Regions from separate parts of the Streptosporangium roseum DSM 43021 genome, predicted to be linked through region 2. Evidence: predicted binding sites of a transcription regulator. Region 2 holds the regulator's gene; the other holds the start of a gene.
The links. Region 2 encodes LexA, which represses DNA repair genes until DNA is damaged. Its sites were predicted from a motif close to TCGAACANNTGTTCGA; they were not measured.
Positions count from the first base shown of each region.

Region 1: the regulator LexA is predicted to act here: its motif matches at 10,082-10,097, upstream of SROS_RS13525 (SAV_6107 family HEPN domain-containing protein).

Region 1 is NC_013595.1:3,027,039-3,042,032, reverse strand. It holds gene SROS_RS13565 (amino acid permease) at 1-1,197, shown strand, start outside; gene SROS_RS13560 (arginine deiminase) at 1,220-2,464, shown strand; gene argF (ornithine carbamoyltransferase) at 2,492-3,496, shown strand; gene arcC (carbamate kinase) at 3,665-4,600, shown strand; gene SROS_RS13545 (amino acid permease) at 4,700-6,124, shown strand; gene SROS_RS13540 (universal stress protein) at 6,121-7,029, shown strand; gene bldD (transcriptional regulator BldD) at 7,301-7,795, shown strand; gene SROS_RS13530 (PP2C family protein-serine/threonine phosphatase) at 8,014-9,144, shown strand; gene SROS_RS13525 (SAV_6107 family HEPN domain-containing protein) at 9,388-9,834, opposite strand; gene SROS_RS13520 (L,D-transpeptidase family protein) at 10,157-10,951, opposite strand; gene SROS_RS13515 (YbaK/EbsC family protein) at 11,071-11,550, shown strand; gene SROS_RS13510 (arsenate reductase family protein) at 11,615-11,962, shown strand; gene SROS_RS13505 (GNAT family N-acetyltransferase) at 12,184-12,801, shown strand; gene metF (methylenetetrahydrofolate reductase [NAD(P)H]) at 12,859-13,791, opposite strand; gene SROS_RS13495 (polyprenyl synthetase family protein) at 13,899-14,966, shown strand.
Region 2 is NC_013595.1:7,858,998-7,873,991, reverse strand. It holds gene otr(A) (tetracycline resistance ribosomal protection protein Otr(A)) at 1-459, shown strand, start outside; gene SROS_RS34395 (NAD(P)-dependent oxidoreductase) at 635-1,600, shown strand; gene SROS_RS34390 (hypothetical protein) at 1,768-2,778, shown strand; gene SROS_RS34385 (glycosyl hydrolase family 18 protein) at 3,092-5,080, opposite strand; gene SROS_RS34380 (hypothetical protein) at 5,220-6,113, opposite strand; gene lexA (transcriptional repressor LexA) at 6,696-7,406, opposite strand; gene SROS_RS34370 (LysM peptidoglycan-binding domain-containing protein) at 7,621-8,010, shown strand; gene nrdR (transcriptional regulator NrdR) at 8,283-8,744, shown strand; gene SROS_RS34360 (vitamin B12-dependent ribonucleotide reductase) at 8,829-11,666, shown strand; gene SROS_RS34355 (nuclear transport factor 2 family protein) at 11,984-12,499, opposite strand; gene SROS_RS34350 (carboxymuconolactone decarboxylase family protein) at 12,615-13,064, opposite strand; gene SROS_RS34345 (sigma-70 family RNA polymerase sigma factor) at 13,148-14,026, shown strand; gene SROS_RS34340 (hypothetical protein) at 14,126-14,347, opposite strand; gene SROS_RS34335 (TetR/AcrR family transcriptional regulator) at 14,486-14,994, shown strand, end outside.

The DNA.
Region 1 (14,994 bases), 4.8 Mb from region 2:
ATCGCGCTCGCCGTCGTGTTCGGCAGGCTCGGCGCGCGGGTGCCCGCGGGCGGCGGGCCGTACGCCTACGCCAAGGACGCCTTCGGCGAGTTCCCCGGCTTCTGGAACGCCTGGTCGTTCTGGCTGACCGCCTGGATCGGCAACGCCGCGATCGCCGTCGTCTGGGTCAACTACGTCAACTACTTCCTGCACTGGGACTCCGCCGTCGCCCAGACCGCCCTGGCCTTCGTCGCCCTGTGGATCCCCGCGCTGATCAACCTGAGCGGCGTGCGGAACATCGGCGCCTTCACCCTCGTCACGACGGTGCTGAAGTTCATCCCGCTGATCTTCGTCGCGGTGGTCGGCCTGTTCTTCGTCCGGAGCGCCAACTTCGGCCCGTTCAACGCCACCGACGGCAACTGGATCGGCGCCGTGTCCACCGCCGGCGCGCTCGCGCTGTTCATCTACTCCGGCGTCGAGAGCGTCACCATCGTGGCGGAGAAGATCAAGAATCCGGCGCGCAACATCGGCAGGGCCAGCGTGTACGGCGTGCTGATCTGCGCCGCCATGTACATGCTCAGCACCGTCGCCATCTTCGGCACCGTCCCGCACGACGCCCTCGTCAACTCCCCCGCCCCGTTCGCCGACGCGATCAACAACATGTTCGGCGGCGGCATCGGCGGCGGCATCATGGCGGCCTGCGCGGTCGTCTCCGGAATCGGCGCCATCAACGGCTGGACCATGCTCGTGGCCGAGATGCCGATGGCCGCGGCCAGGGACGGCCTGTTCCCGGAGATCTTCACCAGGGAGAACCGCCGCGGCGCCCCGTGGGTGGGCATCGTCCTGGGCACCGCGCTGACCTCGCTGGTCGCGGTCTACAACTACTTCGGCACCACCGAGGGCTTCAACAAGATCTTGCTGATCGCCACCTTCACCACGGTCATCCCCTACTTCTTCTCCGCGTGCGCCCAGCTGTTCTGGCTGGTCACCGGGGCCAGAAAGGTCCGCGGAGCCCGCCTGGGCCGCGACCTGACCATCACCGCCGTGGCCATCCTGTTCGCCTTCTGGATGACCTACGGCGCCGGCATGGAGGCAGTCTTCATCGGCTTCCTGATGATGCTCGTGGGCATCCCGGTCTACATCTGGACCAAGGCGAAGCGTGGCGAGTACGGCACCAGGGAGGGAGCACCGGCCTCACCCCCCGGACGATCTCGTTAACAACGACGAAGGAAGAGAAGAAATGACCTTTCATGTCGACTCCGAGGTGGGCAGGCTCCACCGGGTCCTGCTGCACAAGCCCGAACTGGCACTCAAGCGGCTCACCCCCTCGAACAAGGACGAATTCCTCTTCGACGACGTGCTGTGGGTGCAACGGGCGGTGGAGGAGCACGAGCGGTTCCAGCAGGTGCTGCGCGAGCGCGGCATCACCGTCTACATGCTGGCCGACCTGCTGCGCGAGACGGTCGACATCCCCGAGGCCCGCAAACACATCCTGGACAGGACCTTCGACGAGCACTACTTCGGGCCGATGGCCATCGACGCCCTCCGCAACGTGTTCGACGCGATGGACTCCGCCGAACTCCAGCTCTACCTCACCGGCGGCATCACCAAGCGCGAACTGGTGGAGCGGGGCACCGACCCCAAGAGCCTGGCCTTCCACACCCTGGAGTACGACGACTTCATCCTGCCGCCGCTGCCCAACCACCTGTTCACCCGCGACACCTCCTGCTGGATCTACGACGGCGTCTCCATCAACGCGATGAAGAAGAAGGCCCGCCAGCGCGAGACCGTGAACTACGAGGCCGTCTACCGCTACCACCCGATGTTCGCCGCCGGCTACGACCGGCCCGGACAGGGCGGCTACAACGTCTGGATGCCGGGCCTGGCCGCGGCGCCGGCCACCATCGAGGGCGGCGACGTGCTGGTCATCGGCCGGGAGACGGTGCTGGTCGGGATGAGCGAGCGCACCCAGCCACAGGCGGTGGAGATGCTCGCGCGCAGCCTGTTCCACAAGGGCTCGGCGAAGAGGATCGTCGCGCTGAACATGCCGAAGGCCCGGGCGTTCATGCACCTGGACACGGTGATGACGAACGTGGACGTCGGCGTGTTCACCAAGTACGCCGGCCTGGGCATGCTGCCCTCCTACACGGTCGAACCCGGTGACACCGAGAAGGAACTCAAGATCACCGACCATCCCGCGGAGGACATGCACAAGGCCATCGCGCGGGCACTCGGCCTGGACGACATCAAGGTCCTCACCCCCACCCAGGACGTCTACGCCGCCGAGCGGGAGCAGTGGGACGACGGCTGCAACGTCCTGGCCGTCGAACCCGGCGTCGTCATCGCCTACGAGCGCAACACCACCACCAACAACTACCTGCGCGCCAACGGCATCGAGGTGATCACGACCCCGGGCAGCGAGCTCGGCCGGGGCCGGGGCGGGCCGCGCTGCATGAGCTGCCCGCTCGAACGCGACGGCATCTGACCCGCTTCATCGTCACGGGGGACATCCATGGCATTCAACCTGCGCAACCGCAGCTTCCTGAAGGAACTCGACCTCACCCCCGAGGAGTTCACGTTCCTCGTCAGGCTGTCGGCCGACCTCAAGGCAGCCAAGTACGCCGGCAACGAGGATCCCCGGCTCACGGGCAAGAACATCGCGCTGATCTTCGAGAAGACCTCCACCCGCACCCGCTGCGCGTTCGAGGTCGGCGCCCACGACCAGGGCGCCCACGTCACCTACCTCGACCCCAGCGGCTCCCAGATGGGCCACAAGGAGTCGGTCAAGGACACCGCGCGGGTGCTCGGCCGGATGTTCGACGCCATCGAGTACCGGGGCAGCAAGCAGGCCTACATCGAGGAGCTCGCCGCCTACTCCGGCGTCCCGGTCTGGAACGGCCTCACCGACGAGTGGCACCCGACGCAGATGCTCGCCGACATGCTCACCATGCAGGAGCACAGCGACAAACCCCTGCACGACGTCTCCTACGCCTACCTCGGCGACGCCCGCAACAACATGGGCCACTCGCTGCTGGTCACCGGCGCCATGCTCGGCATGGACGTGCGGATGGTGGCCCCCAAGGACCTCTGGCCCGACGAGAAGGCGGTCGTCAAGCCCGCCAGGGACCTCGCCAAGCGGACCGGCGCCACGGTCACCGTCACCGACGACGTGAACAAGGGCGTCAAGGGCGTGGACTTCCTCTACACCGACGTGTGGGTGTCCATGGGCGAGCCCAAGGAGGTGTGGGACGAGCGCATCAAGCTGCTCATGCCGTACCAGGTCAACGCGGCGGTGGTGAAGGCCACCGGCAACCCGGGGGTGAAGTTCATGCACTGCCTGCCGGCCTTCCACAACCGGGAGACCCGGGTCGGCGAGGACCTGTTCGAGAAGACCGGCCACGACGCGCTGGAGGTCACCGAGGAGGTCTTCGAGTCACCGCGCTCGATCGTCTTCGACCAGGCCGAGAACCGGCTCCACACCATCAAGGCCATCATGGTGGCCACCCTGGGGGACTGAGACCGTGCACGACACCGCCACACCACCAAGGCACCGGCCACCCCGGCCACCCCGGGGCACTGAGACCGCGCACGACACCGCCACACCATCAAGGCACCGGCCACCCCGGGGGACCGCGACCGCGCACGACACCGCCGCACCACCAAGACACCGGCGGGAGGACGGCAGATGCGCGTCCTGGTAGCCCTGGGGGGCAACGCGCTGCTGCGGCGGGGGCAGCGGCCCGACGCCGGCAGCCAGCAGGAGAACCTCCGTGACGCGGTCACGTCGCTGGCCTCGCTGGCCGAGCGGCACGAGCTGATCATCACGCACGGGAACGGCCCGCAGGTGGGCGTGCTGGCGCTGGAGAGCGCCAAGGACTCCAACCTGACCCGGCCCTACCCCCTCGACACGATCGTCGCCGAGACCCAGGGCATGATCGGCTACTGGATGCTCCAGGCGCTGCAGAACGCGCTGCCCGGACGGCAGGTCGCGGCGATGGTCACCCAGACGCTCGTCTCCGCGGTGGACCCCGCGTTCGACGACCCGACCAAGTTCGTCGGCGAGGTCTACGACCGGCAGGAGGCCGAGAAACTGGCCCGGGAGTACGGCTGGACGGTCAAGCCGGACGGGCAGTACTGGCGCAGGGTCGTCCCCTCCCCCACCCCGCAGCGGGTCGTGGAGACCCGGCTGATCCGCCGCCTGGTCCGCGACCACGTCCTGACGATCTGCGCGGGAGGCGGCGGCGTCCCGGTCATCCGCAACGAAAAGGGCCAGCTCCAGGGCGTCGAGGCGGTCATCGACAAGGACCTCACCGGGTCGGTGCTCGCCGAGGCCCTGGAGGCGGACGTCTTCATGATGCTGACCGACGTGCCGCGGGTGGCCAGGAACTTCGGCACCCCGCAGCAGGAGGACATCGCCCACACCACTCCCCACCAGCTGCGCGCGGAGGAGTTCCCCGCCGGTTCGATGGGGCCGAAGGTGGAGGCGGCCTGCCGTTTCGTGGAGACGACCGGCGACATGGCCGCCATCGGCAAGCTGGACGAGGCCGAGCAGATCCTGGAGGGGAAGGGGGGCACGATCGTCACCCCCAACGCCACCTGGCCGCTGGCCAGCACACTCTGACCCGAGGCCCGACCGCCGCGTTCCGGCGGGCAGGGCCCGGCCGCTCCTCCCGGCACGACGGATCACCACCACACAGGCACAGTCGAGGAGGAACGAGACATGGCTTCCGTGGCACATCGGCTGTTCCGCACCAAGTCCGCCGACGAGATCGTCGCCGAGGGCGGCCACGGCGAGGGCGGCGAGCTGCGCCGGACCATGACCCTGTGGCAGCTCACCCTCTTCAGCGTCGGAGCCACCCTCGGCACCGGCATCTTCGTCATCCTCGGCCAGGCCGTACCCAAGGCGGGCCCCGCGGTGGTGGCCGCGTTCGTGCTGGCGGCGATCACGGCCCTGTTCTCCGCCCTGTCCTACGCCGAGCTGGCCGGCACCATCCCCGTCTCCGGCTCGTCCTACTCCTACGCCTACGCGACCCTGGGCGAGCTCGTGGCGTGGGTGTGCGGCTGGTGCCTGATGCTGGAGTACGCCGTCTCGGTGGCGGCGGTGGCGGTCGGCTGGGGCGAATACCTCAACCACTTCCTCCAGGACCTGTTCGGCTGGCAGCTGCCGGACTCCATCACCCACTCCCCCGGCGACCAGGGCGGGGTGATCAACCTCACCGCGATCCTGATCGTCGTGCTCGCCACCTGGCTGCTGCTGCGCGGCGCCTCCGAGAGCGCCACCGCCAACGCGATCTTCGTGCTGATCAAGATCGCGGTGCTCGTCTTCTTCTGCGTGGTGGCCTTCACCGCCTTCAGCGCGGGCAACCTGACGCCGTTCGCCCCCATGGGCATCGCCGGCATCACCGCCGCCGCCTCGCAGGTCTTCTTCTCCTACATCGGCTTCGACGCGGCCTCCACCGCCGGCGAGGAGGCCAAGAACCCCAAACGCGACCTGCCCCTGGCGATCATCCTCTCCCTCGTCATCGTCACGATCGTCTACGTGGCGGTGGCGCTGGCCGCCGTCGGCGCCATGCCGTGGCAGCAGTTCGACCCGGACACCACCGAGGCCAGCCTCGCCCTGATCGCCGACCTTGCCACCGGCTCCACCTGGGCGGGCATCATCATCTCCTTCGGCGCGGTCATCGCCATCGCCAGCGTGGTCCTCACCGTGCTGTACGGCCAGACCCGCATCCTGTTCGCGATGTCGCGCGACGGCCTGATACCGAAGATCTTCGAGAAGGTGAACCCGCGCCGCCAGGTCCCGGTGGCCAACACGCTGATCGTGGCCGCGTTCGTCTCGGTGCTCGCCGGGTTCATCCCGCTGGGCCAGCTCGCCGAGGCCACCAGCATCGGCACCCTGTTCGCCTTCGCCATCGTCAACGTCGGTGTGCTGGTGCTCCGCCGAACCCGGCCCGACCTGCCGCGCAGCTTCAGGACACCGCTCTTCCCGATCACGCCGATCCTCGGTGTGATCTTCTGCATCATCGTGATGCTCGGGCTGGCGGGGGTCACCTGGCTGGCCTTCGCCATCTGGATCCTGGTCGGCCTGCTGGCCTACTTCCTGTACGGCTACCGCCACTCCCGTCTCAACCGGAGCGTCCGATGAAGATCGAGCATGTTCTCGCCGGGTTCATCCCCGAGTCGCGCGGCAAGGACGGGCTCTGGCTGGCCCTGCTGCTGGCCAGGCAGACCGGGGCACGGCTGACGGTCGCCCACGTGCACGCCCCCGCCTGGACCACGCCGGGGCCCGGCAAGATCGACGCCGAGTGGCAGGCGTACGTGGCCGAAGAGGCCACTCAGACCCTCGACCAGGCGCGGCGGCTGCTGGCGGACGTGGACGACGTGCCGATCGACTACGTCCTGCACGGCCACCGGGGCAGCGGGCGCGGCCTGGTGCAGCTCGTCGGCAGGAGCAAGGCCGACGTGGTGGTCATCGGCTCGGCCCCCGGAGGCAGCCGGGGCCGTATCCGCCTGGGCAGCACCGCCGACCAGCTCTTGCACGCCTCCCCCGTGCCCGTCGCCCTGGCGCCCCGGGGGTACGGCGAGGAGCATCCGCCCCGGATCCAGCGGCTGACCGTGGCCTACCGGCGCGCCCCCGCCTCCGGCGAGGCGGTACGGCAGGCCGCCGCGACGGCCCTGCAGATGGACGTGCCGCTGCGCCTGATCACCCTGGTGCTGAGCGGCGGGCGGCAGGCGCGGATAGAGGAGGAGATGCTCAACCGGCTGCGGGAGAGGGTCGCGGCCGACCTCAAGGCGGCCGCTCGCGGGCACCGGAGGGTGGAGGTGGAGGTGGCGGTGCTGGAGGGCAGGAACGTGGCGGCGGCGCTGGGCGGCACCGACTGCGAGGGTTCGATGCTGATCTGCGCCTCCAGCGAAACGGGGCCGTTGCGCCGGGTCTTCCTCGGCGACATCTCATCGAAGATCATACGCGCAGCGCCGTGCCCGGTGATGATGTTGCCCCGAAACCCACCGAAGAAGCCTGGATCCGGTGGCAAGCAGGGGAAACCTTGATGATTCACTATGCGGGGTAGGACAAGTGCGGCGTTTGCGGAGGACCACGTCGGATCGGATTCGACATCTTTTTTCCAATCAGCTTGACCTTAGGCGTCCACCGCTTTACCGTCACTGTCCGTAACCACACCTCGCGGCGTTATCGGGTAAACCCTGACGCTCCGGTCACCGAAGGTGCCTACCCCGGGCATCAACCCGGTGGTTGGGGCATATGTTGCGAGGGAGCACAATCAAGTGAAAGCAGTACATAAGAGAGCCGGGGGGCCACACCATGCCGTCTGAGTACGCCAAGTCGCTGGGTGCACGACTCCGCGCCATCCGCACCCAGCAGGGCCTGTCCCTGCACGGAGTCGAAGAGAAGTCCCGTGGACGCTGGAAGGCGGTTGTCGTCGGCTCCTACGAGCGCGGGGACCGCGCCGTGACAGTGCAGAAGCTTGCCGAGCTGGCCGACTTCTACGGAGTTCCGGTCTCGGAGTTGCTGCCGGGGGGCGCCGCCCCGAGCCCGCTCGGCCCGACACCGAAGCTTGTGATCGACCTTGAGCGTCTTGCCCAGCTCCCCAAGGAGAAGGCAGGCGCGCTCGCCCGCTACGCGGCCACGATCCAGAGCCAGCGTGGCGACTACAACGGCAAGGTGCTGTCCATCCGCCAGGAGGATCTCCGCTCCCTCGCCGTGATCTACGACAAGTCCCCCACCGAGCTCACCGAGGAGCTCATCAACTGGGGTGTCCTGGACCCCGAGGCACGACGCGCCGTCGAATCCTTCTGACGACCTGTCCGGTCGTGGGTGCGCCGGGACCCGGCGTGCCCACCCACCGGGAAAACTTGCCGTCTCGTTAGAACATCGCCTTCATCGCGCCACGGGCGACGGTCCCTGTGGTAGGAAAAGGCAAACATGGCATTTAACGAGATGTGGTGGACATGGCAGGGGGAGAGGATCGGCACGATCACTCTCAAAGACGCCCAAAAAGCCGTCTCGACGCCCTCATGGCGTCTCTGGGGTCGACCAAGACCCGCGCGTTCCTGAGGCTGCTGACCTCCGTCGGGGGGAGCAGGACCCAGGACACCCTGAAGCTCCTGCCTTTCATCGTCATGGCCCTCGTGGCCCTGATCGACTTCGGTTCCGGCCCGACGTCCGGCCTCCTGCCCCTGCTCGCCCTGGGCCCTGCCTTCGCCAGCGTGGCCTGCGGGCTGGCCAGGACCACGGTGGTCGGCGTGATCGCCCTGGCCCTGTGCGTCGCCCTGGGCCTCTACAACGACATTCTCTGGACGCCCCGCACCAACATCACCATGGTCGCCATCCTCGGCGTCACCGTGGCCAGCGTGCTGGCCAGCGCCGGGCGGCTCCGCCACGAGAGGCAGCTGGCCGACGTCCGCTCGGTGGCCGAGGCCGCCCAGCGCGTGCTGCTGCGGCCCGTGCCGCGCCGCGCGGGGCCGGGGATCGGCGTGGCCGTCTCCTACACCTCGGCCACCGCCGAGGCCAGGATCGGCGGTGACCTGTACGAGGTGGTGACCACCCCGCACGGGGTCCGGATCATCGTTGGAGACGTCCAGGGCAAGGGCCTGGAGGCCGTGGAGACCGCCGCGGTGGTCCTCGGCGCCTTCCGGGAGGCCGCGCACGACGAGGCCAAGCTCCAGGGAGTGGTGGCCCGGCTGGAGAACGCCCTGACCCGGGAGCTGTCCGGCGAGCAGTTCGTCACCGGCATCCTGGCCGAGATCACCGGCGGCACCTCGATCACCGTGATCAACTGCGGCCATCCGTCGCCCATGGTCCTCGGCGCCGACGGCGAGCACTGGTTCGCCGACCCCCCGGACGAGGCGCTCCCGCTGGGCATGGGCTCGCTGAAGGCCAGCGAGCCGGTGCCGCACCAGATCCCGTTCGAGCCGGGGGACCAGGTCCTCTTCTACACCGACGGGGTCATCGAGGCGCGCAACGGAACGGGTCAGTTCTATCCGCTCCCGGCCAGGGCGCACCTGCTGAACGGGGCCGACCCGCAGCTCGCGCTGGACGCCCTCCGCGCCGACCTGCTCCGCCACGTGGGCCGTCCGCTGGGCGACGACGCCGCCATGCTCCTGCTGCGCCACCGGGCCGCCCGCCCGGCCTCCTCGGCTGCCTGACCGGCCCCAGACGCCGCCGGGCGGGCCGGAACCGGCCCACGGCGGGCGGAGGCGCTGAAGGCCCCGTGGTACGGCGAGCCCGACCGGCGGGCGCCTGGCCGCGCCTCGGGCGGGCACACGGCCGACGGGCCGGGCCTCAGGGGACGCGGCCGACGGGCCGGACCTCGGGGCACACGGTCGGCGGGCCGGGCCTCGGGGGCGCGACCGGCGGGCGCCGACGCCCGGCCTCTCGGGTCAGTGCGCCTAGCCGGCGAGGGGGACGCGGCCGGGCAGCATGGGCTGGGTGGGCACGCCGAGCAGCCCCTCCACCGTGGTGACGAAGCGCTCCGCCTCGGAGATCAGCTCCTCGGCGTCCCGGGCCGACACCACGCGGGTCATCCCGGCCTCGGCGGAGGCCCGCTTGGTGGCGCTCACCTCGAAGTAGGGGGCCCAGTCGGCGAGCCGCGGCTCTGCCTCGGGCAGCAGCTCCCAGGCGCTGCGCAGCCGGCGCCTGCGGCCGTCCATGGGGCGCGGCCGTGCGGCCAGGACGGCGGCGGCCGCCCTGAGCGCCGCCAGGTGGGCGGCGACGTAACGGGTGGCGGGGGTCCGGGCGGCGGCCGCCTCTTCCAGGCAGTCACGCGCGTCGGTCAGGTGCGCCCGCACCGTGGGCGACAACCGGGGCCCGCCGGAATCGCTGAGCCGAGGGGTCATGTGCTTCAGCCTCCTAGGTCGCAAGCGGCTCCCGGCGACTTCGCCGGTGACGTCAACACTTGCAGACCCCACCGACAAATTCCCCGGGCGGCGGGACGAGGAGCTTCCCCTCTCCCCGTCCGCCTCGACCCGGCCCTGCCGTCTGCGACGACGGCGCGGGCACGATCGACCGCCCTGGACGTGATCCGCGAGTCCCACGTCATTACATCGAACATAAATTCGATCACTCGTAGTGTCAAGTAAAGCGACGAACAAAGGTTCGATCTCCCCGGAGACGGCAAGGCCCCGGGAGATCAGGATCTCCCGGGGCCTCGACCTGCGGCTATCGGACGAACTTGCCCCGCACGTGCACCGGGACGCTCTTGCCCAGCAGGCCGGGGAGCATCCCCGCCACGTTCATCGGCAGCCGGACGCAGCCGTGCGAGGCCGGGGCGAGCGGCACCGACAGAGCGCCGTGGAAGGCGATGCCGCCGTTGAAGAAGATCGGGTTGTAGAGCTGGCCGAGGTAGGACTTGTGCCAGCCGTTCCTGCGCCAGGTCGTCTTGTAGTCGCCCGTCGGCGTGCGGGCGTCGCCGCAGAAGCGCTGGACCTTGCCGTTCCAGTTCGCCGTCTCGCAGTACGGGATCCCGCTCCCGGAGGAGGTGTGGCTGATCAGCTTCACCTGCCCGGCGACGTAGAGGACCATCACCTGCTTGGCGAGGTTCATCTCGACCCGGGTCGGCTTGCCGTTGGGCACCAGCACCTTCGGCGTCCTCGGCGCCTCCAGGGCGTTCCAGGTCCTGCGCGCCACGGTGCTGGTCGGCGAGATGTCGTTGACCTTCTGGAAGGCCCAGACGGCGGCCTGGGTGGCCCCGCCGTACCGGCCGTCGATCTTGCCGGGCGCGTAGCCGAGCTCCTTCAGCCGGGTCTGAAGCACCTTGACCTCGGCGCCCTTGGCACCGATCTTGAGCGTCTTGCCGGGCGCGACGAACGCGGCGGCTCCGGCCTCCGCCGCGACGACCCGGGCCGCCGAGGGGGCGGCCTGGGCGTTCGCGACGCCGAGGGAGCCGAGCGAAGAGACGAGCACGGCCCCCGCTGTCATGAGCGCGGCCACTCCGAGCCGCCGGTCAACCCCCACGTAAAATCATCCCCTCGTGTCACCGATGTCCGAACCAAGGGACCATAGTGTACGAACCGCTTGTCTCCGCCAGAGGTGATGAAGCGGTAATCAATGGTCAATCTGTTTAGAGTGGCCGCGTGCCAGAAAAGTTGCATCCCAACATCGAGAAGGTCGCCGCGGTCCTGGGCGAGCACAACGTCGCCGGCGAGATCGTCGTCTTCGCCGAGGCCACCCCGACCGCCGCGACCGCGGCCGCGCAGCTCGGCTGCGAGGTCGGCGCCATCGCCAACAGCCTGGTCTTCGACGCCGACGGGGCTCCGCTCCTGGTGCTCACCAGCGGCGCCCACCGGGTGGACACCGGCCTGATCGCGGAGACCGTCGGCGCGGCCAAGGTGAAGCGGGCCACCCCGGAGTTCGTACGCACCGCCACCGGACAGGTCATCGGCGGCGTCGCCCCGATCGGCCACCCGGCCCCGCTCAGAACGCTGGTCGACACCTGGCTCGGCAGGTACGAGGTCGTCTGGGCCGCCGCGGGCCACCCGCACACGGTCTTCCCCACCAGTTTCGCCGAACTGGTCCGCATCACCGACGGCACCCCGGTGGAGGTGGAGCGTTGACCGGCTGGAGCGCGGGCGTCCCCCGGCGCGGCACCCCGCCCGCCGGTCCGGCGCGGGAGGACCGATGACCACCGTCTGGCACAACCCTCGCTGCTCCAAGAGCCGCGCGGCGCTGACGGCCCTCACCGACTCCGGCCGGGAGGTGACCGTCCGCCGCTACCTGGACGATCCGCCGACGCCCGCCGAGCTGTCGGAGGTCCTGGACCTGCTCGGCCTGGAGCCGTGGGACCTCACCCGGATGGGCGAGGATCGGGCCGGGGAGCTCGGCCTGGCTACGGCCGAGCGCGAGCGGGACCGGTGGATCGCGATCCTGGTCGCCAACCCCGTGCTGATCCAGCGCCCGATCGTGCTGACGGAGGACGGCCGCGCGGTGGTCGCCCGCGACCGGGAGGCGCTCAAGGACCTGCTGTAGTCCGGCTCGGCCACCCGCCGCGGCCCGGGTGCTCAAGGAGCCGCCGCCGTACGGGACGGAGAGGGCGGGCGGCGGGCCCGTCCCCTCCCCCGCGGCGGCCGGCCGCCCTCCCGTCTGTGCCCGCGGGTAAAAAGCGCTCCAGTGATTTATGAAAATTGCTAAACATCACTTACGCACCTTTCGACACCCCGGCCGATGTCTGCCCTGCTAGGGTGCGTGGCGTGATCGGACTGCGACGGGTCGGACCCGATGAGTTCACCACCCGGCTGGACGCGGTCCTGGAGATCTACATCGCGGCGATGGACCCGCCCGCCGACCAGCTCCCCGGCCGAAAGACGATCATGGGGAACCACGCCCTCCACCCGGGATTCACCTGCCTGTTCGCCGAACGCCCCGACGGGACGCCGGTGGGCCTCGCCTACGGCTTCCACGGGGTCCCCGGGCAGTGGTGGCACGACGTCGTCCACCGGGCCATCGCGGAGCGGAACGGCGAGGGCAGCGCGCGCGGCTGGCTCGGCGACGCCCTGGAACTCGCCGAGATCCACGTCCACCCCGACCACCACGGCAAGGGCATCGGCCGGGCGCTGGTCATGGGCATGTGCGCCGGCCGCCCGGAGCGCACCGCCGTCCTGTCCACCCGCGACCAGCCCACCGCGGCCCGGCACCTCTACCGCAGCGTCGGCTTCGTCGACCTGCTCACCCAGTTCGTCTTCCCCGGCGGCTACGAGCGCTACGCGATCCTCGGCGCCGTGCTCCCGCTGAAGGGGTGGGCCCGCCAGGGGGCCGCGGGCAGCGGCTCCGGGCCGCCCTCGACCGCTCCCTCGCACTCCGGCGGGTGACGTGCCCCGCCGATGGCATCGCGAGAGGGCCCGAGCCGGCCGGCACCGCCGGTCCCGCTAGGCGGTCAGCACGGCCTTCGCCGGCGCGACGTCGAGGGCCTGGTAGACCTCGCGGGTCGCGCTGGAGCGGTTGAAGGTGATGAAGTGGATTCCGGGCACGCCCTCGTCGAGCAGGGTCTGGCAGAGCTCGGCGGCGTGCTCGACCCCCAGCTGCCGCACGGCGGCCGGATCGTGGGCGACGGCCTCGAACCGCGCCGCCACCTCCGCGGGGAACGGCGCGCCGGACAGCTGCTCGGACCGGGCGATCGTGCTCATCTGCGTGACGGGCATGATGCCAGGGATGATCGGGGTGTCGCAGCCCCTGGCCGTCACCCGGTCGCGCAGCCGCAGGTAGTCGTCCGCCTGGAAGAACATCTGGGTGATCGCGTAGTCGGCGCCCGCACGGCACTTGCGGACGAAGTGCTCGGTGTCGGCCTCCACCGAGCCCGACCTGGGGTGCTTGTAGGGGAAGGCCGCCACGCCGACGCAGAAGTCGCCGGCCTGGCGGATCAGCCGGACCAGCTCGTCGGCGTAGAGCACGCCCTCGGGGTGGCGCACCCACTCTCCCGTCGGGTCGCCGGGCGGGTCGCCCCGCACGGCGAGGATGTTGCGCACGCCCGCGTCCGCGAAGCGGCCCACCAGGTGGCGCAGCTCGCGGATGGAGTGGTTGACGGCGGTGAAGTGGGCCACCGGGGTCAGCGTGGTCTCGTGGGCGAGCCGCTCCACGAGGCCGACCGTGCGGTCGCGGGTGCCGCCGCCGGCGCCGTAGGTGACCGACACGAAGGCCGGACGCAGCGCCTCCAGCTCCCGGATGGCACGCCAGAGCTGCCGCTCGCCCTCGTCGGTCTTCGGAGGGAAGAACTCGAAGGAGAACGACCGGCCACCGGCCGCGAGAAGCTCGCGGACGGTGGGCACGCGGTCGGGAAGGATTGACGGGCGACCCAGAGCCATATCCCTAGGGTACTGGCCGCCCGGCCGGCCGCCACAACCATGAGCAGGGGACGAAACACCCACCTCTACAGATAGGAGTCGTCGGTCTGGCCAGATAATGTCAGTGCATGACCACTTCCGCCGCCGCGCTCGATACCATCCGCTTCGAAGTGGATCGTTCTCTCAAAGAGTTCGTCGAGCGGCAGCTACCCCAGGTCAGCGCACCCGAGGTGGCCCCTCTCATCTCCGCCGCCGAGGAGTTCCTGGCGGGCGGCAAGCGTCTGCGACCGGCTTTCTGCTACTGGGGCTGGCGCGGCGCGGGCGGGGGCGACGATCCCGCGCTCTTCACCGCCGCCGCCTCGCTGGAGCTCCTCCAGGCCAGCGCCCTCGTGCACGACGACGTGATGGACGCCAGCGACCTGCGCCGGGGCATGCCGGCGGCGCACCGCAGGTTCCAGACGCTGCACGAGAAGGCGGGCTGGCACGGTTCGGCCGAGCAGTTCGGCGAGGGCGCGGCCATCCTGCTGGGCAACCTGATGCTCATCTGGTCCGGCGAGATGTGGCGCGGCAGCGGCCTGCCCCCCGCTTCGCTGGCGGCGGCCCAGCAGGTCCACGACCACATGCGCACCGAGCTGATGTGCGGCCAGTATCTGGACCTGCTGGAGCAGGCCCACGGCGAGAACACCTTCGACAGCGCGCTGCGGGTCGCCCTCTTCAAGAGCGGCAAATACTCGGTGGAGCAGCCGCTCCGGCTCGGCCTGGTGCTGGCCGCGCGGGGCCGCGCCCCGTGGATCGACCGGCTCTGCGAGGAGTACGGCCGGTCCGTGGGCATCGCCTTCCAGCTCCGCGACGACATCCTCGGGGTGTTCGGCGACCCGGCCGAGACCGGCAAGCCCGCCGGAGACGACCTGCGGGAGGGCAAGCGGACGATGCTCATCGCCCGCACGCTCTCCGTCGCCTCCCCCGCGCAGGCGGAGGCGGTGCGCGGCACGCTCGGCGACCCGGCGCTGGACGCGGCCGGGATCGACCGGCTCCGCCAGATCATCGCCGAGACCGGGGCGCTCGTCGCGTGCGAGGAGATGATCAAGAACTATCTGGAAGACGCCCTGACCTCGCTGGACGACGCCCCGATCACCGAGGAGGCCCGTGCGGCCCTGGCCCACCTGGCCGTGGCCGCGACCTCCCGCCGCACCTGACCCGGTCCGGGCGGCGGGCGCCCGGTCA
Region 2 (14,994 bases):
GCGGTGACCGGCTGCCTCGTCACCCTGACCCGGACGGGCTACGCGGCCCCGGTCAGCACGGCCGGTGACTTCCGCGGCCTCACGCCCCTGGTCCTGATGCGCGCCCTGGACATCGCCGGAACCCGGGTCTACGAGCCCTGCCACGCCTTCGAGCTGGAGGTCCCCCCTGACGGGCTCAGCGCCGTCACCGCCCAGCTCGCCGCGCTCGGAGCCGACATCATGGAGTCCTCCGGAGGCACGGAGACATGGTCGGTCAAGGGGGACATCCCCGCGCGTCGGGTGCGCGAGTTCGAGCGGCAACTGCCCGGTCTGTCCCACGGAGAAGGGGTCTGGTGGTCGCGACCGTCGGGGGATCGGCCGGTCCTCGGGCCGGTCCCGGTGCGCGCGCGGTCGGACGGCAACCCGCTCAACCGGAGCGAATACCTGCGGCACCTCGCACAGCGGGGCACGGCGAGGTGAGGCGGGCCGCGGTCCGGGGCCCACCCGGACCGCGGCCGACACCGCCTGCCGACACCGCCTGCCGGGCCCGCGCCGGCACCGCTTAAAGGCTTCCTCGCCTTTCAGGCCTTTTCCGGCCTCCCTCGCGTAGAGGGTGACCGGGGGAGGAAAACCATGCCTGACAGGGGGATGAGGCATGCGGGTATCGGTGCTCGGGATGGGCAGCATGGGGCGGGCACTGGCCCTGCGGCTGCTCGGCCGCGGCCATGCGGTCAGGGTCTGGAACCGGACGCCGGGTAAGGCCTCCGAGGTGATCGACGCCGGCGCCGCCGAGGCGCTCTCGCCGGCGGAGGCCGCGCGGGACGCCGACGCGGTGCTGATGTCGCTCGCCGACGATCAGGCGGTCCGTGAGGTCATGGCACGATTGGCCGAGCCCGCCTCCGAGCCTGCCTCCGATCCCGGTTCCGGGGACGCCTCCGAACTCGGCTCCGAGCCTGGCTCCGTTTCCGGCTCTGATCCCGGGGCCGGGGCCGGGGCTGGGGCCGGGGCCGGCGCGCCGGTTGTCGCCGACATGAGCACCGTCTCCCCGGACACGTCCCGCGCGCTGACAGGGCTGGCGCCGGGGGGCCGGTTCGTGGCCGCGCCCGTCATCGGAGGGCCGCAGGCGGTCGTCGACGGTCAGATCATGGGCCTGCTGGGGGGCGACCGCGGTCTCGTGGACCGGCTGGGACCCGTCTGGCAGGACCTGTTCGCCGTCCACTGGTACTGCGGGGACGATCCCGGCAGCGCCCTGACCTACAAGCTCCTGAACAACTACCTGCTCATGTCGGGTGTCGCCGTCGTCGCCGAGGCGGTGGCCGCGGGTCAGGCGGCAGGTCTCGACGAGGCGATGCTGAAGGACCTCCTCCTGCGGTGGCCGACCGTCGCGCCCGCTCTGCACAACCGGCTCGACGACATCCTCCACGGTGACCACCGAGGATGGTTCGCTACGCGGCTCGGCGCCAAGGACGTACGGCTCATCGCCGAGGTCGCGGAGTCGAAGGGGCTCCGGCTGCCGATCGCCCGGCTGGTCGAGCAGCGCTACGAGGAAGCCGCCGGACACGGCTGGAGTGACTCCGACATAACCGCCGTCGTGGAGCTGCTCCGGGAAGGGCGCGGCTGAAGGGCCGGCGCTCCACTCACCCCCCGTCACGCCGGCCGCGTCGTCCAAGCCGCCATCATCTGCGAGGTGAGGCCGGCCGGGCCGCTCTGAGCGAACCCCCCGTGCGGGGGAAAGGGATGGCGCCGGCGGGGGAGGACCCGCCGGCGGCGGCGCGAAAGCGTGAGTGCGTGACCATACATGCCAGAAACGCCGCCCTGTGGTGCGCGTTGTACGCGGTCGTCCATCTGGGCTGGGCGGTGACCGGCACCGCCGTACCCTGGACGGCGACCGCCCCCTACCCGCCCGCCGCCCTGCTCCTGCTGGCCGCGCTCGCCGTACTGGCCGCCGGAGCGTGCCTGGCCAGTCCCGGCAAGCTGCCGGGCCAGGCGGCCGTCGGCGCCACGCTGGCCGTGACGATCGCGGTGTTCGCCGTCGGGATGATCAGCCTTCCGCTCCATCTGGTGACGCTGCTGTCGGGCGCGGGTGTGGAAAGCCCCACCGGCCTGGTCCAGGTCCTGCTGACCTCGGTGGCCGCCGGGCTGCTGACCCTCGTCGCGACCGGCTCCCTGCGCCGCCTGCGCGGCAGGTGCCCCCGCTGCGGCCTGGCCCACCGGGGGGCCACCGGCGGGCGCACCCACCCGCCTGCCTCCACCGCCACGCCGCGCGCTCAGGTGGCGGTCTATCTCCTGATGTGCGGGCTCATCCCCTGGTCGGCGGTGAAAACCGTGTGGACGCTCGGCGGCAGCGCGCTCGGCGTCACGGCCGAGGAGTGGGCGGCGATCAACGCCGAGGCGCCGGCTGCCGCCCACGCCCTGGCCGCTGTGGGCGTCGACATCACTGTCCTGGCCGCCCTCTTCGGGGTCTTCCTGCTGGCCGGCCTGATGTACCGGTGGGGCATGGTGTTCCCCCGATGGACGCTGTGGCTGTCGGGGGTGCGGGTGCCGCGCCTGCTGCCGCTGATCCCGGCCTGGATGATCGCAGTGGCCTTGTCCCTGTACGGCGTCGCCCTCACGGTGTACGCGCCGGCCAGCGTGCTCGGCGTGGTGCCGGCCATCGAGCCGATCACCGGGTTCACCGCCACCGGGTCCGTCTGGATGATCGAATTCGGCGGGCTGGCCTTCGCCGGGCTGGGCCTCGGTCTCCTGGTGGCCGCCCGCTCCTACGCCCGCAGGACCCGCCCCCTCTGCGTCATACGGTAGGGGTCCCCGTGGCTTCGGCCGAAAATCCGACCGCGGGCATCATGTTCTCGGCGTTCTCCTGCCGGCCCGGCCCGGCCTGGTCACCGCCGTGACAGGCGGCGGTCTCGCGTTCCGGGGCAGGCCACCGAGGCTCGGCGTGGCACCCTGTCGTCGACCGTGACCGTGACCGTGACCGTGTTCCGGGGGCCACGGCGCAGGGTGCCTCCGTCACCAGCCGGGAACGGCACTTGGGTGATCATCCCTTCCAGCACATGGCGATGAGGGGCGTCTCGGCATCGAGACGCCCCTCACCAGCAAGACTTTCGGTGATCTTCTAGCCCAGGCCGCTCTTCATCGCGCTGATCAGCTCACCGTTGGAGGTGTCTCCGGTGAGCTCCCAGAAGAAGGCCCCTCCCAGGCCCTGGTTCTTCGAGTAGCTCATCTTGCCCCCGATGGTCGCGGGGGTGTCGTAGCTCCACCACTGGTTGCCGCAGTGGGCGTAGGCCGTGCCCGCGACCGTACCGGTCGCCGGGCAGCGGGTCTTGAGGACCTTGTAGTCCTCGTTGCCCGCCTCATAGGTGCCCGGGGCGGCGCCGGTGGCGGTGCCACCCGGAGTCGCCTGGGTCACGCCGGTCCAGCCGCGGCCGTAGAAGCCGATGCCCAGCAGCAGCTTGCTCGCCGGCACCCCCTTGCTCTTGAGCTTCTGGATGGCGGAGTCGGAGTCGAAACCGGTGATGGGGATGCCGCTGTAGGTGTTCAGCGGTGAGTGCGGCGCGGTCGGGCCCTGGGCTGCCCAGGCACCGAAGAAGTCGTAGGTCATGACGTTGTACCAGTCGAGGTACTGTGCGGCGCCGCCGTAGTCGGCCGCGTCGATCTTGCCGCCGGAGGTGGCGTCGGCGGTGATGGCGGCGGTGACCAGGTAGCTGGAGCCGAAGCGGGAGCGCAGTGCCGACATCAGGTTCTTGAAGGAGGAGAAGCCGCTGGTGTCACAGGTGAGGCCGCAGGCGTTCGGGTACTCCCAGTCGATGTCGATGCCGTCGAACACATCCGCCCAGCGCGGGTCCTCGACCAGGCGGTAGCAGGACTCGGCGAAGGCCGCGGGGTTGGCCGCCGCCTGGCCGAAGCCGCCCGACCAGGTCCAGCCGCCGAAGGAGAACAGCACCTTGATGTTCGGGAACTGCTTCTTCAGCTTGCGGAGCTGGTTGAAGTTGCCGCGGAGCGCGCCGTTGTCCCAGGTGTCGGCGACGCCGTCCACGCTCTCGCCGGCCTGGTAGAAACGGTCGTAGTCGGCGTAGGTGTCGCCCAGCGTGCACTGGCCGTTCTGCACGTTGCCGAAGGCGTAGTTGATATGGGTGAGCTTGGCGGCCGAGCCGCTGGTGACGATGTTCTTGACGTGGTAGGCCCGCTGGTAGATGCCCCACTGGGTGAAGTAGCCCAGCAGCTTGTTGCCGCCCCCTCCGCCGCCGTCCTGGGTGGTGACGTTGAGTTGGTTGCTGGCGGTGGAGCGGTTTCCGGCGGCGTCGCGGGCGCGGACGGTGTAGCTGTAGGCGGTGGCGGGGGTCAGGCCGGTGTCGGTGTGGGTGGTTCCGGTGACGGTGGTGACGAGGGTGGTGCCTCGGTAGATCTCGTAGCCGGTGACGCCGACGTTGTCGGTGGAGGCGTTCCAGGCGAGGGAGACGCTGGAGGAGGAGGTGGCGGTGGAGCGCAGGTTGCCGGGGACGCTGGGGGGCGTGGTGTCGCCTCCTCCGCCGCCGCCGGTCACCGAGATGGCGGAGACGGTCGCGTAGTTGGCGCCGCCGTTCATGTTGAACTGGACGTTGAGCGCGCCGTCGCTGACCGTCGCGGGGAAGGTCCGGTCACAGGCGGTGAGCGCGCCGCAGGAGGCGAAGATGTCGAAGGCGGTCAGCGCGTTGACGCCTTCGACGCGGACGTCGAACTTGCGCTGACCGGCCGCGTTGGCCCAGTCCTCGACCATCTTCAGCGTCACCTGGTAGGTGCCGTTCGGGACGTCGAAGCGGTAGCCGCCCCAGCTGTTGAAGGTGTTGTAGTTCTGGTAGAGGGAGTCGTCGGTCGTCCCGGCGATCGCACCGCCGGTCGAGCCGCTCCCGTAGCTGGTCTGGTAGCCCCAGTCGCCGCTGGAGTAGGCCTTGTCGGCGACCCACTGGTCACCCGCGGCGTCGGTGAGCGCGGACCCGCCCGCGTTGGCCCGGAGCGGCACGGTCACGGCCGCGGAAGCGCCGGGTGCCGTCGCGACGACCGCCCCCAGGGGGAGGAGCATCACCCCCACCGCGGCTAGGAGTTTCAGGACATGTTGATTCGCCATGGGCCGCCGCCTCTACGCGCTGGAACTGGGGGGTTAATTAACAGGAAACTTTACTGTCAATTTGAGGTGAACGTAATCACGCGCGCACGCGCCGTCAATGGTGCGAAATTTCGGGGGGCCCAATCGCGGGAAGAGAGGTTTACGGCCAGCGCCAGGCGATGCCCAGCACGCCGGAGACCACGTCGGAGGCGGCCACGTGGACGGTGTGGTGGGCGTTGGGCACCAGGACGCCGGTCCGGCAAGGCTTCGCGTCCGGTCCGGACCTGACGTAGGAATGGCATTCGGCCGGGAGGGCCGCGGGGTCGAACCGCACCTGGACGAGGAAGTGCCCGACCGGCTGCCGGAAGCCGTGGCCGTGGTCGACGCACGGCTGTGCCGGTCTGTCGAAGCTCTCCCACTCGAAGACCCAGGTGTCGCCGGCCCGGAGCGCGTGGTCGAAGAGCAGCTCGGCGACCATCACCCCCCGCGCGTGGTGCCGCAGGATGGTGCCGACCCTGCAGTTCTCCAGGGCGTGGATCTCGCGGCCGTCGAGATCGGTGCCGGGGTCGACGAACGACCTGATCGCATACCGGTCCATGCCGTCGCGCCGGGCCCTGATCAGCGTGCGGGTCCACACCGACTCGCACCGCCGGGCCGCGTCGATCAGCACTTTCTGCTGCTGGGTGATGATGGCGGCGTCCTGGTCGCGGGAGCCCGGCAGCGCGTCCAGCAGCTCGCCGAGGGCTCCGGAGCGCTCATCCAGCCCCGGCCCGTGGTCGAGAAGGCGGGTGAGGGAGCCGCCGGGAAGCCGGAGGATCTCCTCCAGGGCCGTGACGACCAGCGGGGACTGCTCGCCGCCGGGACGCCGGTGCCCCCGCTGCCAGTCGCTCAGGGTGGACAGCGCGACCGCCAGCCCGCGCTGGGCCAGGCGGGACCGGATGCGGTCGAGGGACAGGCCGCTCTCCCGGATGCAGACACGCAGGGCCTGGTGGAACGGGCCGGAGCGGAGCAGGGTGCCCCGGTCGGCTGCCGGCTCGGGGGGACGGCGAGGCATGGGGACGCTCCTCGGTGTCGAGGCGGGCGGCCGGGGGTTTCCCGCGCTTCCATCCCTGAGAGGACGGCGCGGGCCCGCCGCGCTCTGTGGGGAGCGAGCGTAGAACGTCTCGTGACCCAAGAACAGGTCGCCGACCATAGCAACTACCGAAATTTCATCACTTGTGGCTTATTTCCATCCGAAAACAGAATCAGCGCATCTCCGCACCTCCGATAAGGGAGAAAAACGCGTGCCCTTCTGTTCAAGGCTCTATTCAAGGCGGTTACCGGGGGCGCCGTACTCATCCGGATCGGCCTGCCCTCGGCTCCGGCGCTCGCCCGGCCCGACCGGGCTGACCCACTCGCCGGTCAAGCTGCTCGGCTGGGGCGCCACCGCGGACCCCCACCAGGGACCGCCGCCGATCCGGCTACAGGACACCACCGCCATCCGCCCCGATTTCGGGTGCGGCACCGGGACGGCCGAACTCCGCGTCGGGCACGTCGGCGGCCGGCGCGGGGCCTGCTGCGGCGGGCGGTCGCCACTGAGGCGCCTGACGAGGAGCGGGGTCCCGATCGTGGGACCCCGCTCCTCCGGTGCGTTGTCTCAGAGCTTGCGCAGAACCGCCACGACCTTGCCCAGGACGGTGGCCTCGTCGCCGGGGATCGGGTCGTAGTTCGGGTTGTGCGGGACGAGCCAGACGTGGCCGTCCTTGCGCTTGAAGGTCTTGACCGTGGCCTCGCCGTCGATCATCGCGGCGACCACGTCGCCGTTGTCCGCCACGGGCTGCTGCCGGACGACCACCCAGTCGCCGTTGGCGATGGCGGCCTCGATCATCGAGTCGCCGGTCACCTGGAGCAGGAAGAGCGTCCCCTCGCCGACGAGCTGCTTGGGGAGGGCGAAGACGTCCTCGATGCTCTCCTCGGCGAGGATGGGGCCGCCGGCGGCGATCCGGCCGACGAGCGGCACGTAGGCCGCGGTCGGGCGGCTGATCGGGGTCTCGTCGTCACGGGACTCGGGATCCACCCACAGTGCCGGCTCGCCGGGAAGGCGGACCTCCAGCGCGCGGGGACGGTGCGGATCACGGCGCAGATAGCCCTTGCGCTGCAACGCCGTCAGCTGGTGCGACACGCTGGAGGTGCTGGTGAGCTGCACCGCCTCGCCGATCTCTCGCATGGAGGGCGGATAGCCGCGCTGCTGCACCGAGTCGCGGATCACCTCAAGGATCTTCCGCTGCCTGGGGGTGAGGCCAAGGGAGTCACGCCTGCGCACCGCCAGGTCGCTGACGGCCGAAACGTTCTCGTCATGTTCGCTCATACGATCTCCTCGCCTCCCGGTCTGTATCTCTCGCGTCGCACACAGCGACCGTACCGCCGTTGAAGATCGTATTCAAACAATTGTTCGAGTCATTCTCGAAATCAGCGGTGACGTGGTGTACAACATCGTACGGGAGTTCGATCGACATCGTGTTCGATTCGCCGATCTTTCTTCGACGTGTGTTCGGCCAGGTCGAGGGTGCTGGGGGGCCATCATGAAGACGACCGTGACGACAGGGAGGGCCGGGCGCCCGCCCGCCCGGCGCCCCGGGGCCGCGGGGGGCGTCCGATATCCTGATCCGCCGCTCCGGCTCACCAGGCGGGGCCGGATCGTGGTGGTGGCGGCGCTCACGCTGGTCACCCTGGGGGCGCTCTGGGTCGGCGCGCGCATCGACGCCGCCTCGGCGCTCGAGCACGGGGGGCGTGAGGAGCTGTCGTGGGTCGTGGTGCGCGGGGGTGACACGCTGTGGGAGATCGCGGACGCCGTGACGGAAGGCGGGGATCCGGCTCCGACGATCCGCCGGATCATGGATCTCAACGGCCTGTCCGACTCCGTGATCCGGCCCGGGACCCGGCTCTACCTGCCGGACGGTTCCGCCCCCTGAGGGGGTGCCGGAGGGGCGACACGCCCGACTCGTTCGAATGTGACGCGCTGATCAGCGACTTCGTCTGACGGGGTCCTTTCAACTTGCGTTCATGAGCCGACCCTCCTACCGTTGGACCACAACATCTAGTGGCTTCATCGGTGGTCTTCACCATAGATTGTGTTTCCATTACCGCATCTCGACCATTCGAGGGGCGTGCGCAAGCGTCTGGCGTGGACGCCGTGGAATGCACGAGAAGGTGGGCCACTTGCCGGCTCAAGGGGGCGACACGCGTGCACTGTCCGTTCTGTCGTCATCCTGATACGCGGGTCATCGACAGCCGGTCCACCGAGGACGGCGGAGCCATCCGCCGCAGGCGCACGTGCCCGGAGTGCGGGCGCAGGTTCACCACGCAGGAGACGGTGCTTCTCATGGTGAGCAAGCGCAGCGGGGTGACCGAGCCGTTCTTCAGGGACAAGGTGATCGCCGGCGTCCGGCGGGCGTGCCAGGGGCGCCCCGTCAGCGAGGACTCGCTGGCCCAGCTGGGTCAGCGGGTGGAGGAGAGCATCCGGGCCACGGGAGCGGCGGAGATCGCCGCCCATGAGGTCGGGCTGGCGATCCTGGGGCCGCTCCGCGAGCTGGACGAGGTGGCCTACCTGCGGTTCGCCTCGGTCTACCGGAGCTTCGAGACCCTGGCCGATTTCGAAACAGAGATAAAGCAGCTGCGGGCGGAACGCTCCGTCCAGCAGGACTGATCCATACCCCGGGCGCCGGGGGACAGAGCGGCGCGTTGATGTGGTCCGACTCGAGGGCTCTGGGGAGCCCCGGAAGGGGAAGTCATGACGGAGACGATCGGTGGCGCGGCCGCGCGTGGGGGCAAGCGGTTGCGCAAGGGCTTGAAGATGAAGCGCATCTTCACCACGCCGGGAGTGCATCCCTATGACGAGGTGCGCTGGGAGCGCCGTGACGTCGTGATGACCAACTGGCGGGACGGCTCGATCAACTTCGAGCAGCGGGACGTCGAGTTCCCCGTTTCCTGGTCGGTCAACGCGGCCAACATCGTGACCACCAAATACTTCCGCGGCGCGGTCGGCACCCCGCAGCGCGAGTGGAGCCTGAAGCAGCTCATCGACCGGGTGGTGGGCGTCTACACCAGGACCGCGGTCGAGCACGGCTACTTCGCCGGCGAGGAGGACGCCGAGATCTTCGACCACGAGCTCAAGCACGCTCTGGTCAACCAGGTCTTCAGCTTCAACTCGCCCGTCTGGTTCAACGTGGGCACCGCCTCGCCGCAGCAGGTCAGCGCCTGTTTCATCCTGGCCGTCGACGACCAGATGGAGTCCATCCTCGACTGGTACAAGGAAGAGGGTGTGATCTTCAAGGGCGGTTCGGGCTCCGGCGTGAACCTCTCCAGGATCCGCTCCTCCAAGGAGCTGCTCTCCAGCGGCGGCACGGCCAGCGGCCCGGTCTCCTTCATGCGCGGCGCGGACGCCTCCGCGGGCACCATCAAGTCCGGCGGCGCGACCCGCCGTGCGGCCAAGATGGTCGTCCTGGACGTGGACCACCCCGACATCGAGGAGTTCATCGAGACCAAGGCGCGCGAGGAGGACAAGGTCCGCGCGCTGCGCGACGCCGGGTTCGACATGGACCTCGGCGGCAAGGACATCGTCTCCGTCCAGTACCAGAACGCCAACAACTCCGTGCGCGTCTCCGACGAGTTCATGCGCGCGGTGGAGAAGGGCGAGGAGTTCGGCCTGCGCGCCCGCCTCACCGGCGAGGTCATCGAGAAGGTCGACGCCGGGCGGCTGTTCCGCAAGATGGCGACGGCCGCGTGGGAGTGCGCCGACCCCGGTGTCCAGTACGACGACACGATCAACGACTGGCACACCAGCCCGGAGACGGGCCGCATCACCGCCAGCAACCCGTGCTCGGAGTACCTGCACCTGGACAACTCCTCGTGCAACCTGGCCAGCATCAACCTGATGAAGTTCCTGAAGGACGACAACTCCTTCGACATCGAGAGCTTCGTGAAGATCACCGAGCTGATCATCACCGCGATGGACGTCTCCATCACCTTCGCCGACTTCCCGACGGAGAAGATCGACCAGACCACCCGCGCCTACCGCCAGCTCGGCATCGGCTACGCCAACCTCGGCGCGCTGCTCATGGCCACCGGCCACGCCTACGACTCCGAGGGCGGCCGGGCCATCGCCGGTGCCGTCACCTCGCTGATGACCGGCGCCTCCTACCGCCGCAGCGCCGAACTGGCCGCGGTCGTCGGACCGTACGACGGCTACGCGCGCAACGCCGACGCGCACAAGCGCGTCATGCGCAAGCACGCCGCCGCAAACGACGACCTGCGCACGCTGGAGGGCATGGACAAGGCCATCCACGCCGAGGCCTCCCGCCAGTGGACCGAGTGCCTCAAGCTGGGTGAGAGGAACGGCTACCGCAACGCCCAGGCCTCGCTGCTCGCCCCGACCGGCACCATCGGCCTGATGATGGACTGCGACACCACCGGTATCGAGCCCGACCTGGCCCTGGTCAAGTTCAAGAAGCTCGTCGGCGGCGGCTCCATGCAGATCGTCAACCAGACGATCCCGCGCGCGCTGCGGCAGCTGGGCTACCCCGAGGAGCAGGTCGAGGCGATCGTCGAATACATCGCGTCCAACAGCCACGTCGTGGACGCCCCCGGCCTCAAGCCCGAGCACTACGAGGTGTTCGACTGCGCGATGGGCGAGCGGGCGATCGCCCCGATGGGGCACGTGCGCATGATGGCCGCCGCCCAGCCGTTCCTGTCCGGCGCCATCTCCAAGACGGTCAACCTGCCCGAGGCGGCGACGGTCGAGGACATCGAGCAGGTCTACATGGAAGGCTGGAAGCTCGGCCTGAAGGCCCTGGCCGTCTACCGCGACAACTGCAAGGTCGGCCAGCCGCTCTCGGTCGCGGGCAAGAAGAGCGACAAGAAGACCGAGGAGAAGGCCGCGGAGCCGGAGATCCAGGTCGTGGAGATCAGCCGCCCGACCCGCCGCCGGATGCCGAACCAGCGCCCCAGCACCACCACCCGCTTCACCGTGGGGGGCGCCAAGGGCTACATGACCGCCTCGTCCTACCCCGACGACGGTCTCGGCGAGGTCTTCCTGAAGATGTCCAAGCAGGGCTCCACCCTCGCCGGCGTGATGGACGCCTTCTCGGTGGCCATCTCCATCGGCCTGCAGTACGGCGTGCCGCTGGAGACCTACGTCAGCAAGTTCGTCAACATGCGCTTCGACCCGGCCGGCATGACCGACGACCCGGACATCCGCATGGCCGCCTCGGTGATGGACTACATCTTCCGCCGCCTGGCCCTGGACCACCTGCCCTACGACGACCGGGCCGCTCTCGGCATCTTCTCCGCCTCCGAGCGCGCCGCCCAGCAGCGCGGGGAGGACCCGGCCCCGATCCACACCGACGAGGTCATCGCCGAGCTGGCCACCTCGGCACCGATCGAGCAGCCCCAGCCCCAGCCCCGCCCGGAGGTCGTGGCCGTGGCCGCGCCGGAGCGGGGCGGCTCCCTGGAGTCCCACCAGGGCCGCACCGCCGACGCGCCGCTCTGCATGACCTGCGGCACCAAGATGCGGCCCGCCGGTAGCTGCTACGTCTGCGAGGGCTGCGGCTCCACCAGCGGCTGCAGCTGAAGTCAGCCGCCTCAGGGCGGGAAATAGCAGGTCAGGGCGGGGAAGCGACCAGGTGTCGTTTCCCCGCTCCGGCGTTCGGATCATCCGCCGACCGGAGGAGAGCATCTCGGGACGGCCCGGCCGACGGCCCGTGGTCCGGGGGAGTGAGCTGCTCGCGGATCCTGACGAGGCGTCGGAGTTCTTCCGCCGCGACTCGACGGGGTTCTCGGCCGCCGTTGGCCGAGACCGCCTCGACGGATCGAACCCGGGGCCGGTCCGTGGCGGGTGGAGCCGGCCGGCGACGTCGGCTCCATCCGCGGCACCACGCAGAACCTCGCCTACCAGCGCTCCACCAGATGCTCGCGGCCCGGCGGGGGATCATACGACTCCGGCCAGTAGTCGACGACCCGGGTGATCAGCCCGTCATCGGAGAGCTCGAACCACACACAGGCGTCTTGGTGCTCAGTAGTGACGCGTGCATCGATCCACGCGGCCGCGTGGCGGCCATCGGCGACGATGCGACGCGCCTGGAGATGCCAGTCCCCGGGGTATTCCCTGTTGAACTGGATGAAAGCCGACCTGCCGCGGATCCGCTCACGGCTCTGCGGCATCTCGTACACCATGTCTTCGGTCAGCAGATCGCCAAGCCGCTGCCAGTCGCGCTGCTCGGCGCTGTCAATGTAGACGCGCACGGCCTCTCGCGTTCTCGATGTCTCGTCCACCGGCCGCACGCTACACGGCGGCACCGACAACGGATCAGGTGCAAGGCGCTTCATCACCGGCAGCTGGAGATGGTGCCGACCGGTGATCTCGTACCGGCGAACCGCCGGCACATCACCGCGGTGTTCGCTCACATCGCCCCCAACTGACGATCATCCCCTCGGGGGCGCCCGGCTCGTGCTCTCGGCGGGGCGTCATCCCTTGATCGCGGGGAGGTGCGGCCTCCGGACGGATGACGCCCCGCCCGGTTCACCAGGTCTTGCCGGCCTGCTCCCGGTTCGTGTGGTTGATCCGGTTGAAGAAGTTGGTCATCGCGATGTTCAGAGTGATCGCCGACAGCTGCTTCTCGTCGAAGTGGGTGGCCGCGGCGTCCCAGATCTCGTCGGTGACGCCCGGCGCGCCGTCCTGGATCCGGGTGGCGGCCTCGGTCAGCGCGAGCGCTGCCCGCTCTCCCTCGGTGAAGAAGGGCGTCTCGCGCCACGTGACCACGTTGTGCAGCCGCTCGTCGGTCTCTCCGTGCTTCTTGGCCGACGCGATCCCGGCGAATACGCACGGGCTGCAGCCGTTGATCTGGCTGGCCCGCAGGTGGACCAGCCCGAGTACGCGCGGGTCGACGCCGCCGGAGTGCATCGCCTTGTAAAGGCCCTGGATCGCCGTCATCACGTCGGCGTTCGCGGGGCTCTTCATGCGTGCTTCCATCGGTCTTGCTCCTTCATCGGTTACCTGTGCCCGTCCGGGCCCGTCATCACCTATGACGGAGCAGATCCGAGGAAGGTAACAACATGTACGACCCCAGCCCGACGGACCCGGTGGCCGAGGCGTTCGAGGCCCAGCGCGACCGGCTGCGCGCGGTCGCCTATCGCATGCTCGGATCGCACGCCGACGCCGAGGACGTGGTCCAGGAGGCCTGGCTGCGGCTCTCCCGCCAGGACACGGCGACCATCCACAACCTCGCCGGCTGGCTGACCACGGTGGTCGGCCGGATCAGCCTCGACGTCCTGCGATCGCGCCAGACCCACCCTGAGGCGTCCTACGACGACCGGCTGCCCGAGCTCGTGGTGACGGTCGACGACGGCCCCGCGCCGGAGGACGACGTGGCGCTCGCCGACTCGGTCGGGCTCGCGCTCCTCGTCGTCCTGGAGTCGCTCGGGCCGGCCGAGCGGCTGGCGTTCGTGCTGCACGACCTGTTCGCGGTGCCGTTCGACGAGATCGGCCAGATCCTCGGCAGGTCCGCCGACGCCGCCAAGATGCTCGCCAGCCGGGCCCGCAGGAAGGTGCGGGGGACCGAGCGGCCGGCGGTCGTCGGACGGGAGCAGCGGGAGGTGGTCCAGGCCTTCCTGGCGGCGGCTCGCCGCGGCGACTTCGAGGGGTTGCTGCGCGTGCTCGACCCCGAGGTGAGGCTGACCATCGATACCCCCGACGGCGTGGTCGTCACCCTCGGCGCCACCGAGGTCGCCGCCGGCGCGCGGCTGTCCGCCGGCGCAGCCGTACGGGGGCGAGCGGTGCTCGTCAACGGCCTTCCCGGGATCGTGGCCTGGCGCGAGGACGGCACTCCGCTCTCGGTCGCCGCGTTCACCATCGCCGACGGCCGGATCGCGGGCATCGCGATCGTGATCGACCCGGCCAAGCTCGCGTCGATGGACCTGCCGGACCCGGTGTGAGCGCCGGCCCGCCGGCACCGGTCGCGGCGGGCCGGGATGGTCCGCCGAGCACCTGCGAGCGCTGCGGCACAAGAAGGTCTCGGCGCCGGGTGCGGCCGGTCACTGCTCGCGGTCGCCCCGCTTGGCCTTCTTGCCGCCCCGGCCGGCCAGGAGTGCTCCGGCGACGGCGGCCACCGCATAGCAGGCCAGCCATACCGCGAACCCGCCGGGCAGCCAGGCGAGCAGCCCGGCGTTGTCGTGGTCGGCCAGCAGCCGGATGGCGCCCTGTGCTCCCAGGACCAGCAGCAGCATGCCGATGATCAGCAGGGTGACGTGCTTCATGTGTGCTCTGTCTCCCATCGCCCTCGAAGGGCCGCGACGGCGGGCGTGGGCACGCCCTCCGCATTTTTGTGGTGCGATCGAACCATAACATCGTCTTGGTACGATCGCACCACAAACGAGTCGCGAGGAGCGGATGGCATGCCAAGACAGGTGGACCACGACCGGCGCCGCCACCAGATCGCGGAAGCCGTCTGGCGCCTGGCCGCCCGCGGCGGCCTGGAGGACGTCACCTTGAGACAGGTCGCCACCGAGGCCGGGGTCTCCGCCCGGCTGCTGCAGTACTACTTCGGCACCCGCGACGAACTGCTGCTCGGCGCGCTGGAGATCCTCAACGACGACGCCGAGCAACGGGCCCGCGAACGCCTCGCGATGCTCGGCGACGCGCCCGGCATGCACGCGGTCGTGCGGGGAGTGCTGCTGGAGCTGCTCCCGCTGGATGCCGAGCGGCGCAACCGGCACCTGGTGTACGCCGCCTACTTCGTCCGCTTCCTGGCCGACCCCGCCCTGGCCAAGGTCGCCCGCGCCGCGCCGCCCGCGCTGGAGAACCTGGTCGCCGGCCTGATCGCGCAAGGCCAGGGACTCGGCCAGGTGTCACGGGACGTCGACGCCGAGGCCGAGGCCGCGTTCCTGGTGGCGGGCGCCGACGG